3 regions of the Kitasatospora sp. NPDC052896 genome follow, and region 3 is predicted to be linked to each of the others. Evidence: riboswitches for the same ligand, from Rfam matches in the RefSeq annotation. Region 3 holds a riboswitch; each other region holds the start of a gene.
The links. Region 3 has a riboswitch for thiamine pyrophosphate ahead of thiC (phosphomethylpyrimidine synthase ThiC). Riboswitches for the same ligand answer to the same signal wherever they lie in the genome.

Region 1 (5,631 bases), on a different contig from region 3:
CGAAGACGTTGACCACGTTGGGGTGCGAGAGCCGGGCGACCGCCTTGGCCTCGCGGATGAAACGCGCGGTGAACTCGGCGTCCCCGGCCAGCCCCGGGTTCATCACCTTGAGCGCCAGCACCCGGTCGAGCCGGGTGTCGGTGCCCCGGTAGACGGTCGCCATGCCGCCCGCCGCGATGCGCTGCTCGACCCGGTAGCGGCCGTCCAGCAGCGTGCCCAGCAGGGGGTCGTTCAACGTCGTGTCCACCAGAGGAGTGTAGGGGGGTGACCCCGGCGGGTGTCCCGGGTGACACCGCGTCCGGGGCCGTTGTGCCCCGCTTGTGCCCCGCTCGTGACATTGGGCCAAGGGCGCGGGACGGTGGTCGGGGCGTCAGAACGCGGGCCGCTCGCGGTGGTCGAGGTCGGCCCGGCCGGCCATCGCCGAGGAGGCCTCGGCGTGGAAGCGGCGCGGGATCCGGCCGGCCCGGTACGCCAGCCGGCCCGCCTCGGCGGCCCGGCGCATCGCGTCGGCCATCAGCACCGGCTCCTGAGCCCGGGTCACCGCGGAGGCCAGCATCACCGCCGAGCAGCCCAGTTCCATCGCCAGCGCCACGTCCGAGGCGGTGCCCGCGCCGGCGTCCAGGACCACCGGCACGTTGGCGCTCTCCACGATCAGCTGGAAGTTGTGCGGGTTGCGGATGCCGAGCCCGGAGCCGATCGGCGAGCCCAGCGGCATGATCGCGGCGCAGCCGACGTCCTCCAGCTTGCGGGCCAGCACCGGGTCGTCGTTGGTGTAGGGGAGCACCGTGAAGCCGTCGTCGACCAGGGTCTCGGCGGCGTCCAGCAGTTCGATCGGGTCGGGCAGCAGGGTCCGCTCGTCGGCGATCACCTCCAGCTTGACCCAGTTCGTGCCGAGCGCCTCGCGGGCCAGCCGGGCGGTCAGCACCGCCTCGCCGGCGGTGAAGCAGCCCGCGGTGTTGGGCAGCACCCGGATCCCGTTGCGGGACAGCACGTCCAGCACCGAGCCCTGGGTGTCCGCCTTCACCCGGCGCATCGCCACCGTGGTGAGCTCGGTGCCGGAGACCCGCAGCGCCTGTTCCAGCACGTCCAGGCTGGGCGCGCCGCCGGTGCCCATGATCAGGCGGGAGGTGAAGGTGGTGCCGGCGATCGTCAGGGTGTCGTCGGCCATGCCGCTCAGCCCCCCTGCACGGCGGTGAGGATCTCCACCCGGTCGCCCGCGGCCAGCGGGGTCCGGGCCCACGAGCCGCGCGGGACCACGGTCTCGTTGAGCGCGGCGGCCACCCCGGAGTGCGCGGTGCTCAGGGTGGCCACCACCTCGGCCAGGGTGGCGGTCCGGGCGACCTCGCGGGGTTCGCCGTTGACGGTCAGCTGGATCGGGTTCATGCGGCGGCCCTCTGGGTGAAGCGGAGCGGGGAGAACGGGACGGCGAGGTCGGGGACGGTGCCCTCGGCCAGGTAGGCGGCGAGCAGGTCGGCGGTGACCGGGGTGAGCAGCACCCCGTTGCGGTAGTGGCCGGTGGCGGCGGCCAGCCCGGGCAGCGCGGTCGGGCCGAGCAGCGGGGCGTTGTCCGGCGAGCCGGGGCGCAGGCCCGCGCCGGTCTCGGTGAGCGGCAGCTCGGTGACGCCCGGGACCAGCTGGTGCGCGTCGCGCAGCAGCTCGTAGACGCCGCCCGCGGTGACCGTGGTGTCGTAGCCCTGCTCCTCGGTGGTCGCGCCGATCACCAGCTCGCCGTCCGCGCGCGGTACCAGGTACAGGTGCTGGCCACGGACCACCGCGCGGACGTTGCGGGAGAGGAACGGCGCGTACGGGCCGGGGATCCGCAGCCGCAGGATCTGGCCCTTGACCGGGCGGATCGCGGGCAGCACCCCCTCCGGCAGGCCGGCCAGCCGGTGGCTGTAGGGGCCGGCGGCGAGCACCAGCCGCCCGGCCGTCAGCGCGCTGCCGTCGGGCAGCCGCACCCCGACCGCCCGCCCCGCGGTGACCAGCAGCTCCGCCGCCCGGTCCCGGTGCAGCCGCACCCCGGCCCGCTCGCAGCCGGCCAGCAGCGCGGCGCACAGCCGGCGGCCGTCCACCTGGTGGTCGCCGGTGACGAGCAGGCCGCCGCTCACCCCGGGGGAGAGCATCGGCTCCAGCCGGCGGGCCTCCCGGCCGGTCAGCCACTGCGAGTCGAGGCCCAGCCGCTGGTGGAACCCGTGCAGCTCGCGCAGCTCGGCCCGGTCGTCGGAGTCCAGCGCGACGGCCAACGTGCCGGTGGCCCGGTAGCCAGTGGGCAGGCCGGTGGCCCCGGTCAGCTCGGCGGCGAACGCGGCGTACCGCTGGTTCGACGCGATGCCCAGGCGCAGCAGCGGCTCCTCGCCGTACTGCAGCTCGGTCACCGGTGCCAGCATGCCGGCCGCCACCTGCGCCGCGCCGCCGCCGGGGGTGGGGTCGAGAACGGTCACCGCGAGGCCGCGCTGTGCGGTGCGCCAGGCCACCGCGAGGCCGATGATGCCGCCGCCGACGACCAGGACGTCGGTGGATGTGCGTGCCACGATGCGGATGCTCCCTTCGCCGGAATGACCCGGATCAGGTTCGGACGGTCGCGGGCCGCCGCAGCCCGCCTCTCAGCCCGGTGCGCCGGGCTCCCGTGATGTCTCACCCCACCTTATCGCCGGCCTCCGGGGCGGCCGAGGGTGCGTACGGAGGGCGGTATTGCGGTGCTCGTTAGAGTGGCCGAATGGCTGAGCTGAAGAGCACGGATCGGGTGGTCGTGGTCGGCGCCGGGCTGGCGGGGGCGCAGTGCGCCCTGGCGCTGCGCGAAGGGGGGTGGCAGGGCTCGCTGACGCTGGTCGGGGCGGAACCGTGGGCGCCGTACGACCGGCCGCCGCTCTCCAAGGACGTCCTGCTGGGCAAGACCGACAGCACGGTGTACGAACTGGACTGGCAGCGGCTCGGCGTCGAGCTGCTGACCGGCCGTCGGGCCACCGGCCTGGCGCCGGGCCTGCTGCAGACCGACGCGGGGGAGCTGGCCTACGACCACCTGGTGCTGGCCACCGGTGCGGACCCGGTGCGGCTGCCCGCCGCGAGCGGCGAGCGGACGCTGCGGACCCTGGCGGACTCGCTCGCGCTGCGCGCGGAGCTGCGGCCCGGGCGGCACCTGGTGCTGGTCGGCGCGGGCTGGATCGGGGCCGAGACGGCCACCGCGGCTCGGGAGCTGGGCTGCGCGGTGACCGTGCTGGAGGCGGCCGACGCGCCGTTGCCGGGGGCGCTGCCGGCCGAGCTGACCGCACCGATGCGGGAGTGGTACCGGGCCGCCGGGGTGGAGCTGCGGCTGGGCGCCCGGGTGGCGACGGTCGAGCCGGGCGCGGTGCTGCTGGCGGACGGCGAGCGGGTGGTCGCGGACGAGGTGCTGGTCGGGGTCGGCGCGCGGCCGGCCACCGGCTGGCTGGCGGGCTCCGGGGTGGAGCTGGACCCGGCCGGCACCGTGCTGGCCGACCAGCGGCTGCGCACCTCCCTGCCGGGGGGCTGGGCGGCCGGCGACTGCGTCAGCTACCCCTCGGCCCGGTTCGGCGAGCGGATCTCCGTCCAGCACTGGGACCACGCGCTGCACTCCGGCCGGGCGGTCGGCGCCGCGCTGCTGGGTGCGCAGGCGCCGTACGACCCGGTGCCGTACTTCTGGTCCGAGCAGTTCGGCCGGATGGTCCAGTACGCCGGCCGGCACGGTGGCGCCGACCGGCTGCTCTGGCGCGGCTCGCCGGCCGACCCGGCGTGGAGCGTGCTCTGGCTGCGCGAGGGGGCGCTGGTCGCGGTGCTCGCCGTGGACCGGCCGCGCGACCTGGCGCAGGGCCGTCGGCTGATCGAGCGGGCCGTGGTGCTGGATCCGGACCGCGCGGCCGACCCCGAGGTGCCGCTGAAGTCCGCGCTGTGAGGTCAGCTGACGGGCCGCTGGTGCGCGTGGGGTCGCCGGGATGGCAGGCTGGTGCCGTGAGTGAGATGGAATCCAAGATCGAATCCCTTGTCCAGGACTGGCTCTACCTGCCGGACATCTCCGAGCGATGGGGTGTCCAGGTCACCGAGGTCCGCCAGATGGTCAAGGACCACCGGCTGATCGCGGTCCGCCGCGGCCCCAACCGCTCGCTCCAGGTCCCGGCCGCCTTCATCGAGGACAGCGGGCTGGTCAAGCACCTGGCCGGCACCCTGACGGTGTTGCGCGACGGCAGGTTCTCCGACGAGGAGATCCTGGAGTGGCTCTTCACCGACGACCCGTCGCTGCCCGGCAGCCCGATCCAGGCGCTGCGTGAGAACCGCGGCACCGAGGTGAAGCGGCGCGCCCAGGCGATGGCGCTCTGATGACGGACCCGCGCGCCCGGCTGGCCGACGCCCGGCTGTACCTGTGCACCGACGCCCGGCGCGAGCAGGGCGACCTGCCGGAGTTCCTGGACGCCGTGCTGGCCGGCGGGGTGGACGTCGTCCAGCTCCGCGACAAGGGCCTGGAGGCCCGGCAGGAGCTGGAGTACCTGGAGGTCTTCGCGGACGCCGCCCGGCGGCACGGCAGGCTCTTCGCGGTCAACGACCGGGCCGACGTGGCGCACGCGGCCCGGCCCGACGTGCTGCACCTCGGGCAGGACGACCTGCCGGTGCCGCACGCCCGGGCGATCCTCGGCCCGGACGTGCTGATCGGGCGCTCCTGCCACGCCGAGTCCGAGGTGGCCGCGGCGGTCGCCGAGCCGGGGGTGGACTACTTCTGCACCGGCCCGGTCTGGCCGACGCCGACCAAGCCCGGCCGGCCCGCACCCGGGCTCGGTCTGGTCGAGTACGCCGCCCGGCAGGTGACGGACCGCCCGTGGTTCGCCATCGGCGGGATCGACCTGGGCAACCTGGACCAGGTGTTGGCCGCCGGCGCCCGCCGGGTGGTGGTGGTCCGGGCGATCACCGCGGCCGAGGACCCGGGGGCGGCGGCCGCCGAGCTGGCGGCCCGGCTGAGGGCTCAGTAACGGCGGACGGTCGCGGCCCGGGCCAGCGCGAGCAGCGTGGTCCGGGCCGCGTCGTCCACCAGCGGGGCCGCGTCCAGGGCCGCCAGCGCCTGGGCCATCAGCGCCTCGATCCGCTCCTCGACCCGCTCGGCCGCCCCGCTGCGGGCCACCAGCTCGCTCAGCTCGGCGATCTCCGCCGCGCCCAGCCCGGGGGCGCCGAGCCGCTCGTCCAGCCGCCTGGCCCGAGCCGGCGGCAGGCCGCGCATGGCCAGCGCGACCAGCAGGGTGCGCTTGCCCTCCCGCAGGTCGTCGCCGGCGGGCTTGCCGGTCACCGCCGGGTCGCCGAACACCCCGAGCAGGTCGTCGCGGAGCTGGAAGGCCTCGCCGAGCGGCAGGCCGAACGCCGAGTACGCCGCCATCAGCTGGTCCGAGGCCCCCGCCAGCCGGGCGCCGACCTGGAGCGGGCGCTCGATGGTGTACTTCGCCGACTTGTAGTGCAGCACGGTCTGCGCCCGGTCCAGCGCCCCGGCGTCGGTGGAGTCGCCGGCCACCGGCTCCAGCACGTCCAGGTACTGACCGGCCATCACCTCGGTGCGCATCAGGTCGAAGACCGGCTTGGCGGCCAGCACCGCCGCCGGGTCGAGCCCGCAGCGGACGAAGAGCTCGTCGCACCAGATCA
Region 2 (5,631 bases), 300 kb from region 3:
ACCCAGTCGGCCTCGCCCGGCAGTCCCTCGAACGGACGGTGCACCAGCTCCTGGACGGCGTGCGCCGCCTCCCGGCCGTGGCAGGCCTTGTAGCGGCGGCCGGAGCCGCAGGGGCAGGCCTCGCGGGCCCCGACCACCGGGACGCTGCCGGCGGACGCGCCGGGACGGCTGGGCTGGGACGACTTCTTGGCGGCCTTCTTGGCCATGGTGCGGCTCTCCCGGGAACGGTGGTGTCTTTTGTCTCCCGGGCAGCCTACTGAGGTTTCCCCCGCCCGCCGTGCCCTCGAGGACTCCCCGCGGCCCCCGTGTTCCACCACGGTCCGTCAGGCCGACCGGGCGTGCTCGGTGTACGCGGACAGCGCGGCCCAGACCGTCACCTCGCCCGGCGCGTCCCGCACCCCCCAGTCGGCGGCCAGCCGGCCGACGATGCTCAGCCCCCGGCCGCCCTTCGCGGTGAGCGAGGGCCGGGCCGGCTGCGGCCGGGTGGCCGCGCCGCCGTCGGTGACCTCCAGGGTCAGCCGCCCGTCCGGGTGCACCTGCCAGCGCACCAGGACCCCGCCCTGGTCCTCCGGCGCGCTGGGGGCGCGGTGGGCCGAGTGGGCGCCCCGGGCGTCCGCTGCCCGCCGTGCCGCACGCCGGACCGCGTGCCGGGCCCCGACCGGCGCGCCGACCAGCAGCGCGTCCAGTTCGGCCGCCTCCGCCGCCTGCGCCGCGGCGTCCGTCTCGTTCGGTTCGGATTCCGCGGAGTTCCGCAAATCATCCGACCGCTCCAGGAATTCCTCCCCGACCCCCCCGTCGAGATCCAGCAACGGAGCAAGCGGCCGCGCATAGCGGCAGGAATTGCTGAGCAGTTCGGAAAGGATCAGAACCGCGTCATCGATGACGGTGTCGGGCACCTCCCGGTCGCCCAGATCCCGCCTCAGGCGGCGCCGTGCGGCCCCGACACTGGCCGGACCGTGCGGCACCGCCATGGTCGATGAAGTCGGCACTTCGCGCGCCACCATCAACGCCACCCCCGGACCTCCTTCAGCGTTTGCCGAGGGATGGATGCCCCGGGGGAATGGGCCGGAAACAGACGGCACCGATCGTGGCCGGTCAATTGTCGAGTTACCTCGAGGGCGGCGACACGCTGTGCGCAAGTGGTGATTAACTGATTACGCTGCGTCGATCAGGGGAGCGGGATTGCGCACGCCGGGTCCGCCGCGCCACCCCCGCCCGCGCCCCGCGTACGCCAATTCGCGGCACGGGAGCCCTGCCGGAGCGGCTCGGCGGCGGGCTCCGCCGAACGACTCAGCGGCCGAGCTGGGCCAGCACCTCGCGCGGCCGGTTGGTGATGATCGCCTCCACCCCGAGGTCCAGGCAGAGCTCGACGTCCTTCGGCTCGTCCACCGTCCACACGTGCACCCGGTGGCCGGCCGCTCGCAGCCGGGGCACCAGGTCGGGCTGCCGGCGGACCAGCTCGATGCCCGGTCCGGCGATCGCGGCACCCGCCGGCAGGCCCGCGCCGGGCCACAGCCGCAGCGGCAGGGTGTGCTCGAAGAGGAAGACCCGCGGGTAGTCGGGGGCCGCGGCCCTGACCCGGCCCAGCGCGGTCGCCGAGAAGCTCATGATCCGGGCGTGCGGGCGCTCGTCGTCGCTCGGCGCGGCCGCGATCCCGTACCGGTCCAGGGCGCTCAGCAGCTTGGCCTCGACCCGGCCGGCGAAGCGCACCGGGTGCTTGGTCTCGATCGCCAGATCCACCCGGCGCCCGCAGTCGGCGACCAGCTCCAGCAGGCTCTCCAGCCGCAGCAGCGGCTGCCGGGCCGGGCCGCCCGCGGCGTCCGCCTTCCACGAGCCGAAGTCGTACGCGGACAGCTGGGCCAGGGTCTGCCCGGAGACCGTGCCGCGGCCGTTCGAGACCCGGGTGACGGTCCGGTCGTGAACGCAGACCAGGTGGCCGTCGGCGGTCACCCGGACGTCGCACTCGACCGCGTCCGCGCCCTCCGTCAGGGCCCGCTGGTACGCCGCCAGGGTGTGCTCGGGCAGGGCGGCGGAGGAACCCCGGTGGGCCACCACCTGGACCGCGGAGGGGGTGCGGGAGGGGTCGGTGCGGGAGAGGTCGGGAGTTGTCACGGCCCCAACACTAGGACGTCCGGGTGGATCGAATGCAACGGCCGTGCGAACCACGGGCGCCGGCGGGCCCTACCGCGCGGCGGGGCGGACCAGCAGGTTGAGCAGCCAGGTGGCCAGGCCGGCGACCAGGAAGGAGAAGAGCGAGGCCGAGGACCACTGCTGCGGGGTGAAGTGGGTCAGCGACTGGAGGTCCGTCCAGATCCCGGTCCACCAGCCGGCGATCGCGGTGGGCGCCAGGAACTGGTAGACCGCGAAGCCGAGCGCCCACGGCAGCAGCATCAGCGGCCGGGCCGGGGAGTCCTGCGAGAGGTCCCAGCCGCGCCGGCCGTGGCCCAGGAAGAAGTCCACCGCCAGCACCGCGAGCAACGGCACGAAGACCGAGCCGATCAGGCCGAGGAAGTTGTAGTACGAGTCGGTGAACTGCTTGATCTGCAGCGCCAGCACGGTCACCAGCACGCCGATCCCGCCGGTCAGCAGCCGCCGGTCCACCCGGGGGAAGAGGTTGTGCACCGACATCGCGGTCGAGTAGACGTTCGCGAAGGACTGGTCCGCCTCGCGCAGCACCAGCACCAGCAGGAACGCCCAGCCGGCCGCCACCCCGGTGAAGGAGTCCAGCAGGTTGTCGGCGTTGCCGTGCGACTGCAGCAGTGCGATCAGGCCGAGCAGGTAGCACCAGACCTGGGCCACCGTGTAGCCGGAGAAGGTGCCCCAGAACGAGGCGCGCGGGGTGCGCGAGTGCCGGGTGTAGTCGGCGGCCAGCGGGACGAAGGAGACCGAGACGGCGATGATCGCGTCCGTCGCCTTCAGGAAACCGTGCCAGTTTCCCGCGCCCGGATCCGGGAAACCCTTGCGGCCGAGCTGGACGGTGAAGTAGACCATCGCCACGCCGACCGCGATCGCCACGTACTTGCGCAGCGCCGCGATCGAGCCCAGCGGCCAGATCGTCAGCACCGTGGTGAGCACCCCGGCGAGCAGCACGAAGAGCCAGCGCCAGCCCTGGGTGCCGGAGACCGTCTGGGCGCCCCAGGCGATCACGGTCAGCTCGTACACGCCCCAGCCGACGCACTGCAGGACGTTCAGCACGGTCGGCAGGTACGACAGCCGGGTGCCGAACAGCCCGCGCAGCACGGCCATCGCGGGCGCCCCGGTCCGGGCGCCGATGAGCGCGGCGACCGCGAGCATCGCGGTGCCGATCACCGTGCCGGCCACGATCGCGGTGGTCGCGGCGGCGAACGACAGCTCGCTGCCCGGCTGGCCGAGCACGGTCGCGGCGCTGGTGAAGCCGATCAGGCTGATGCCCAGGTTCGCCCAGAGCGCGAACTGGTCGCGGAAGCCCAGGGTGCGCGGCGGCGCGGTGTCCAGCACCAACGGGGCCTCGGCACGGGCCGGCCCGTCGCCGTCGGGGCGATCCAGCGTCGCCGTGCCCGAGGACGGGGGTGGCGTCGAGGACGGGGAAGGCGTCGCAGCCGTCATGGCAGACTCCCTACGCCGGCATTACCCGGACAGGTTCCGGCGGTCAGCGCTCCCTCGCCCGCACCGGCTCACTCGCCATGGCGTACGGTCGACCAGCGCACTCTCAGCCTGGTGGGTCCAAGCTCCCGCGTGTCAGATGTGGCAGTCAGGGTAGCCCGGCGTGTGGATTACGCCAAAGCGGGGAGGCGCGCCGTCCCGGATCGCGGAACTTCTGTCGGGGGAGCCCGGCCGGGCGCTGGTGCTGTCGGGTTGACCTAAGGATTCTTAACAGTTCTTCAGGCAGCTCCTTACGGCAACCAGATCGGGCATAGGAAAAACTATGGGCCAAGGTCCTGTCAGCTATGGAGGTCGTCCGTGAGCACCGAGCACGAGAGTGGCTCCACCGGGCCGCAGGGGGAGCAGCTCTCCAGCGGTACCGGTGAGCCGGGGGGCACGCCGTCGGTAGGTGAGTCGCAGCCGACCCTCGCGTTCGCCAAGCTGAGCGGCGAGGAGCCCACACCGGCGCCCGCCGCGCCCGCCGCCCCTGTTGCCCCCGCTCCTGCCGCCCCCGCCGACGCCGAGCCGACCACGGAGCTGCCGGCCGCCGCGCCCGCCCCGGCTCCGGCTCCCGCGCCGAAGTACCTGGACGCTCCGCCGCCGGTGCTGCCCGCCCCGCCGGCCGCTCCGCCGGCCCCCACCCTTGCCGAACCGCCGGCCAACCCGTACGCCGCGCCGACGCCGCCGGTCGCCCCCGGTGCGCCGGCCGGTGCCGCCGCGCACGCCGAGCACCACCCGTTCGGCGCCGGTCACCCGGTCGGCGGCTGGGGCGCCGGCCCGGGCGAGCCCGGCGCGCCGGGCGGCCCCGGCTACCCCGGTGGCTACCCGGGCGACTACGGCACCCCCGGCCAGCCGCCGAAGAAGCGCGGCGGGCTGATCGCCCTGGTCGCCGCCGTCGCGCTGGTCGCGGGCGTGCTGGGCGGCGTGGTCGGCGCCGCGGTCAACGGCGACTCGTCCGGCCCGTTCAGCTCCGGCAGCAGCCACAGCAGCACCACGACCACCGTCAGCGACAACACCAAGGCGCTCAACCGGGCCCCCGACTCGATCGCCGGGATCGCCGCCAAGGCGCTGCCCAGCACCGTCACCATCAAGGCCGACGGCAGCCAGGAGTCCGGCACCGGCACCGGGTTCGTCTTCGACACCCAGGGCCACATCATCACCAACAACCACGTGGTGGCCCCGGCCCAGGGCGGCGGCAAGCTGACCGTCAAGTTCTCCGACGGCTCCGAGTACTCCGCCTCGGTGGTCGGCCAGGCCAAGGGCTACGACATCGCGGTGATCAAGCTGGACAACCCGCCGGCCGGCAAGCTCGTCCCGCTCCCGCTGGGCGACTCCGACCAGGTCGCGGTCGGCGACGCCGCGATCGCCATCGGCGCGCCGTACGACCTGGAGTCCACCGTCACCTCCGGCATCATCAGCGCCAAGAACCGCCCGGTCGCCTCCGGCGACGAGAGCGGCGTGCAGACCTCGTACATGAACGCGCTGCAGACCGACGCCTCGATCAACCCGGGCAACTCCGGCGGCCCGCTGCTCAACGCGAGCGGCCAGGTGATCGGCATCAACTCGGCGATCCAGTCGAACTCCAACGGCTCCGGCCAGGCCGGCAGCATCGGCCTGGGCTTCGCGATCCCGATCAACCAGGCCAAGCGGGTGGCCCAGATGCTGATCCAGACCGGCACCCCCGTCTACCCCGTCCTCGGCGTGCTGCGCAACGACCAGTACAACGGCGACGGCGCCCAGATCTCGCCCACCGCCATCCAGGGCACCCCGGCGGTCACCCCCGGCGGCCCGGCCGACAAGGCCGGCCTCAAGCCCGGCGACGTGATCACCAAGCTCGGCGGGGTGCTGATCGACAACGGTCCGGCCCTGGTCAGCGAGATCTGGACGCACGCCCCGGGCGACCAGGTCCCGGTCCAGTACACCCGCAACGGCCAGACCATGACCACCACGGTCACCCTCGGCAGCCGCACCGGAGACCAGAACTGACCCCACCCCCCAAACTGGTGCCCC
Region 3 (5,631 bases):
GCTTCCCCGACCCTGGTTTGTCCCGGAAAGTGTTGTCGACCGTTGTCGAGGAAGGCAGCGACCCCCGGAGAGGAACAGCGCTGATGAAGGTCTTCCGGCTGGACGAGCTGGACGCGGAACGGGCCGCCAACCAGGGCGCGTACCTGCGCTTCCTGCGTGAGCGGAACATCTCGGCGGGCCTGTACGCGCTCTCCCCCGGGGAGAGCGACACCCAGTCCGCGCACGAGCAGGACGAGCTGTACCAGGTGATCAGCGGGCGGGCCTACCTCACCGTCGGGGAGGAGACCGCGACGGTGGCGCGGGGGAGCGTGGTGTACGTGCCGGCCGGGGTGCCGCACCGGTTCCACCACATCACCGAGGAGCTGCGGGTGCTCGTGGTGTTCTCACCGCCGGAGGCGTGAGCCGCGCGGCAGGCGTGCGGTGGGCCCGTGCGCCGGGCGCCCGGGGCACGTCCCGGGCAGGCGTTCGAGCCGTGAGCGGGCCGGCCGCCGGCCCGGCCCCGGCGCGTAGGGTCGGGCCATGACCCAGACCCTGACCGAGGAGCTGTGGGCCGCCATCGAGCCGGTCTACGAGCGGATCCTCGACCACCCGTTCCTGGCCGGGCTGACCGACGGCACGCTGCCGCGCGCGGCGTTCCGGCACTTCGTCGTCCAGGACTCGCACTACCTGCGCGACTACGCCCGGGCCCTGGCGGTCTGCGCCGCCAAGGCGCCCGGCGAGCAGGAGGTCAGGGCCTTCGCCGACGACGCGATCGGTGCGCTCGCCGCCGAGCAGGGCATGCACGCGGAGTTCCTGACCGCGTTCGGGGAGAGCGCCGAGCAGGCCGCCGCCGAGCCGGTGCTGCCGACCACCCGGGCCTACACCAGCTACCTGCTGGCCACCGTCTACGGCGGCTCGTTCGCCGAGGCGGTCGGCGCGGTGCTGCCCTGCTACTGGATCTACGCCCGGGTCGGCGCGGAACTGCTGGCGAAGTCCTCCCCCGACCCGCTCTACGCGCGGTGGATCGCGGTCTACGGCGACGAGTCGTTCCAGTCCGTGGTGCGCCGGGTGCTGGCGCTCACCGACCGGCTCGGCGAGCAGCTCTCGGCGGCCGAACGGCGCCGGGTGACCGAGCACTTCACCACCACCTCGCGCTACGAGTGGATGTTCTGGGACGCCGCCTGGCGGGGTGAGGGCTGGCCGGTGTAAGGCGCCGGTAAGGGCTACCCCGAGGCCACCACCTCAGGGCTATCTCCGGGTTCTCTCGGGGGCCGGATCGCTCGTCTCCGCGTCGAGCCCCGCCTACGATCGAGGTAACGGAAAGCGGACGGGATGCGGCGACCGGGTGGAGCCGATCCGAGGGGAGAGAAGGAACGGACATGGCTGAGCTCTGGAAGTCGCTGCCCTCGTGGGTGCGCAACATCGTGGTCCCGATCATCGTGATCGTGGTTCTGTGGAACGTGCTCGGCTTCTTCGTGGGCGTGGTGAGCGCGCTGGTCGGTCTGGTGATCAAGGCGCTGGTGGTGGTCGGCATCGCGGCCGCCGTGGTGATCCTGGTGAAGAAGGCGACCAAGGGCTGACGCCCGCACGGTCCGTCCGGCGCCCGCTCCCCGGCTTCGGGGGCGGGCGCCGTCGTCGTACGGCCGGGCGTACGACGCGGCCCGTCCCGCCACGGTGGCGGGACGGGCCGGGTGAGCACGGGTCGGGTCGGGCTCTCAGGCGGTCGGGTCGGGCTGGATCGGGATGGTCTGCTTGGCGGGCCGGGCGGTGGCGTCGTCCTTGCGGGCGGCGTCCTCGCGTCCGTTCGCGCCGGCGCCGTCCATCGCGCTGAGCAGCTGGCGGGCCAGGCCCAGACCGGTGCCGCCCATGGTGAGCGCCTTGGCGAACATCTCGCCCATCCCGTCCGCGCCGTTCAGCAGCACCATGTGCTCGACGTTGCCGAAGGCCTCGGCGCCGGCCCGGACGATCTCCGGCCAGTTCTCGGCGAGCTGCTGGGCGACCACGGCCTCCTGGTTCTCGGCCAGTGCGGCGGCCCGGGCCTTGATCGCCTCGGCCTCGGCCAGACCGAGCGCCCGGGCGGCTTCGGCGGTGGCCAGACCCTTGGCCTCGGCCGCGGCGGCCTCGGCCTGACCGGTGGCCTTGGTCGCCTCGGCGGCGGCCAGGCCACGGGCCTTGGTGGCCTCGGCCTCGGCCTGCGCGGCGACCCGCACCCGGTTCGCCTCGGCGGCGGTCCGCAGCTCGGTCTCCCGGGCCTGCGCCTGGGCGGCGGAGATCCGGGCGTCACGCTCGGCCTCGGCGGCGGTCCGGGTCTCGTACGCCCGGGCGTCGGCCGGCTTGCGGACCTCGGCCTGCAGCTGCTGCTCCTTGCGGTGGCCCTCCAGCTCGGCGACCTTGGTCTCCTGGACCACGACCTCCTGCCGGGAGGCGGCCTGGGCGAGCGGTCCGGCCTGCTGCGCGCGGGCCGCCGCGGTGTCCATCTCGGCCTGGTAACCGGCCTGCTGGATACCGGAGTTGCGGGTCGCCTCGGCCTTCCGGGCGAACGCCTCCTGCTCCGCCTCGGTGGCCTGCCGGTCCGCCTCGGCGGCGGCGATCCGGGCGTCGCGCTGGACGGCGGCGGCGTGCGGGGCGGCCAGGTTCTTGATGTAGCCGGTCGGGTCGAGGATCTCCTGGATCTGCAGCGAGTCGATGATCAGCCCGAGCTTCTCCATCTCGGTGCCGGAGGCGGCCCGGGTCTCCCCGGTCAGCCGCTCGCGGTCGCGGATCATCTCCTCGACCGTCAGACCGCCGACGATCGAACGGAGGTGGCCGGCGAAGACGTTGTGGACCCGCGCGCCCATCATCTTCTGCTGGTCCAGGAAGCGGCGGGCGGCGTTGGCGATCGACACCGTGTCGTCGCCCACCTTGAAGATCACCACGCCCTTGACCTGGACCGGGATGCCCTGCGACGTCACGCACTCGACGTCCAGGTCGGCCTCGTTGAGGTCGAGCGAGAGCCGGCGGACGGTCTGGATGCCGGGCGTCACCAAGGTCCCCCGCCCGGTGACGATCCGGAAGCCCAGCCCGTCCCCGACCCCCTCGGTGCGGTGCTTGGAACCGGAGATGATCAGGGCCTCGTTGGGTTCGGCGACCCGCCACATCAGCTTGAAGAGCACGATCACCACGATGACCGCCGCGACGACCGCGCCGGCGATGATGCCGATCAGCATCGGCTAACTCCCCCTTCAGGGCACACCGGTTCCGTGGCTGCGCTCGGTTGTGCAGGATGGCGCGGAATCCAGTGGCGCAGGAGATTCTGCGCCTCCTTCGATCACATGGGAAGCCCGGGGTGGCGTGTCGCCCGGCGGGGTCGCGGCTCAGCCCAGCACGGACGCCACGAAGACCGTCCGGGGCGGCTGGTACTCGACCACCACCACCGGCGTGCCGACCGGCAGCGACTCCCCCGGGACCGCCGGGTAGGCCAGGAAGGCCTCGGTCCCCTGACGCTCCGGCACGTGCAGCAGCACCTCGCCGACCAGCCCGGTGCCGACCCGACCGGTGACCCGTCCGGTGTGTCCGATCATCCGTCCTCAACTCCCCCCGTGGCCGCCCTGGTGGCGGTCGTCCCAGTCTGACGCAGCCCCTGGCGGGATGCCCACCCGGTGGGCCCGTACTGGACCGGTGGCGCCCCTCCCGCTACGGTGTGGACGTCTTTTGGCAGGCAAGTCCGCCTGCCGCACGGGAGCTCGGAGCACCGGGCTGAGAGGGCGCTGAACGGGACGCGAACCGCGTGCCGACCGCTGCGCCGACCGCAGGAACCTGACCGGGTAATGCCGGCGTAGGGAGTAGAGGTCAGATGACCATGTTCGACGCACAGTCCGCCGCTGGTACCGAGAACAGCGCGACCACCGGATACCCCACCCCGGCCTGGCACAAGGCCTACCGCACCGGCTCCCGTCCGGACCTGCGGGTGCCCTACCGCGAGGTCCGGCTCACCAACGGGAAGACCGTCCCGCTCTACGACACCTCGGGTCCGTACACCGACCCGGCCTACCAGCCCGACGTCCGGCGCGGCCTGCCCGCGCTGCGCGACGCCTGGATCCGCCAGCGCGGCGACGTCGAGGAGTACGACGGCCGGGAGGCCCGCCCCGAGGACGACGGGATCAAGCACACCTCGCCGCGCGGCGGCAACCTGCGCAACCTGGACGCCGTCTTCCCCGGACGCCCGCGCCGCCCGCTGCGCGCCCGGGACGGCGGCGCGGTGACCCAACTCGGCTACGCCAAGCGCGGGATCGTCACGCCGGAGATGGAGTTCATCGCGCTGCGCGAGGGCCTGTCGGCGGAGTTCGTCCGTGACGAGGTGGCCCGCGGCCGGGCGGTCATCCCGCTGAACGTCAACCACCCCGAGGTCGAGCCGGCCGTCATCGGCACCAACTTCCTGGTGAAGATCAACGCCAACATCGGCAACTCGGCGGTCACTTCGTCCATCGAGGAGGAAGTGGAGAAGATGACCTGGGCCACCCGCTGGGGGGCCGACACGGTCATGGACCTCTCGACCGGGCGGAACATCCACACCACCCGCGAGTGGATCCTGCGCAACTCCCCGGTGCCGATCGGCACGGTGCCGCTCTACCAGGCGCTGGAGAAGGTGGACGGCAAGGCCGAGGAGCTGACCTGGGAGGTCTACCGCGACACCATCATCGAGCAGTGCGAGCAGGGCGTCGACTACATGACGGTGCACGCCGGCGTGCTGCTGCGGTACGTGCCGATGACCGCCCGCCGCAAGACCGGCATCGTCTCGCGCGGCGGCTCGATCATGGCGGCCTGGTGCCTGGCGCACCATCAGGAGAACTTCCTCTACACCAACTTCGAGGAGCTCTGCGACCTCCTGCGCGCCTACGACGTCACCTTCTCGCTCGGTGACGGCCTGCGCCCCGGCTCGATCGCGGACGCCAACGACGAGGCGCAGCTCGCCGAGCTCCGGACGCTGGGCGAGCTCGGCCGGATCGCGCGCGACCGGGACGTCCAGGTGATGATCGAGGGCCCGGGCCACGTCCCGATGCACAAGATCAAGGAGAACATGGATCTCCAGAAGGAGATCTGCGACGAGGCGCCGTTCTACACCCTCGGCCCGCTGACCACCGACGTCGCCCCCGGCTACGACCACATCACCTCGGGCATCGGCGCCGCGATGATCGCCTGGTGGGGCACCGCGATGCTCTGCTACGTCACGCCCAAGGAGCACCTGGGCCTGCCCAACCGGGACGACGTCAAGACCGGTGTCATCACCTACAAGATCGCCGCCCACGCGGCCGACCTCGCCAAGGGCCACCCCGGCGCCCAGGAGTGGGACGACGCCCTCTCCGACGCCCGCTTCGAGTTCCGCTGGGAGGACCAGTTCAACCTGGCCCTCGACCCGGAGACGGCCCGCGACTTCCACGACGAGACCCTCCCCGCCGAGCCGGCCAAGACCGCCCACTTCTGCTCGATGTGCGGACCGAAGTTCTGCTCGATGAAGATCAGTCAGAAGATCCGCGACGAACACGGCGGGGGCTCCACGGCGGTCTCCAGCGAGTTCGACGCCGAGGCGCTGGCCGGCATGCAGGCCAAGTCCGAGGAGTTCGCGGAGCACGGCAACCGGGTCTACCTGCCGATGGCGGACTGAGGCGCGCTGCC

Region 1: linked by a shared signal. The riboswitch ahead of thiO (glycine oxidase ThiO) and the one ahead of thiC (phosphomethylpyrimidine synthase ThiC) in region 3 are both predicted to bind thiamine pyrophosphate.
Region 2: linked by a shared signal. The riboswitch ahead of ACIGXM_RS03775 (purine-cytosine permease family protein) and the one ahead of thiC (phosphomethylpyrimidine synthase ThiC) in region 3 are both predicted to bind thiamine pyrophosphate.

The regions. Positions count from the first base shown of each region.
Region 1 covers NZ_JBITZU010000007.1:213,751-219,381, reverse strand. Annotated here, with positions in the region: gene pknB (Stk1 family PASTA domain-containing Ser/Thr kinase) at 1-247, opposite strand, end outside; gene ACIGXM_RS17330 (thiazole synthase) at 371-1,168, opposite strand; gene thiS (sulfur carrier protein ThiS) at 1,174-1,383, opposite strand; gene thiO (glycine oxidase ThiO) at 1,380-2,531, opposite strand; TPP riboswitch at 2,525-2,638, opposite strand; gene ACIGXM_RS17315 (NAD(P)/FAD-dependent oxidoreductase) at 2,717-3,907, shown strand; gene ACIGXM_RS17310 (Rv2175c family DNA-binding protein) at 3,973-4,329, shown strand; gene thiE (thiamine phosphate synthase) at 4,329-4,973, shown strand; gene ACIGXM_RS17300 (polyprenyl synthetase family protein) at 4,967-5,631, opposite strand, start outside.
Region 2 covers NZ_JBITZU010000001.1:791,696-797,326, reverse strand. Annotated here, with positions in the region: gene ACIGXM_RS03790 (DUF5926 family protein) at 1-206, opposite strand, end outside; gene ACIGXM_RS03785 (ATP-binding protein) at 324-1,013, opposite strand; gene ACIGXM_RS03780 (glycerophosphodiester phosphodiesterase family protein) at 1,291-2,112, opposite strand; gene ACIGXM_RS03775 (purine-cytosine permease family protein) at 2,182-3,585, opposite strand; TPP riboswitch at 3,576-3,724, opposite strand; gene ACIGXM_RS03770 (S1C family serine protease) at 3,940-5,607, shown strand.
Region 3 covers NZ_JBITZU010000001.1:1,096,081-1,101,711, forward strand. Annotated here, with positions in the region: gene ACIGXM_RS05110 (cupin domain-containing protein) at 84-401, shown strand; gene tenA (thiaminase II) at 520-1,188, shown strand; gene ACIGXM_RS05120 (DUF5326 family protein) at 1,359-1,559, shown strand; gene ACIGXM_RS05125 (SPFH domain-containing protein) at 1,695-3,185, opposite strand; gene ACIGXM_RS05130 (hypothetical protein) at 3,333-3,539, opposite strand; TPP riboswitch at 3,684-3,817, shown strand; gene thiC (phosphomethylpyrimidine synthase ThiC) at 3,812-5,620, shown strand.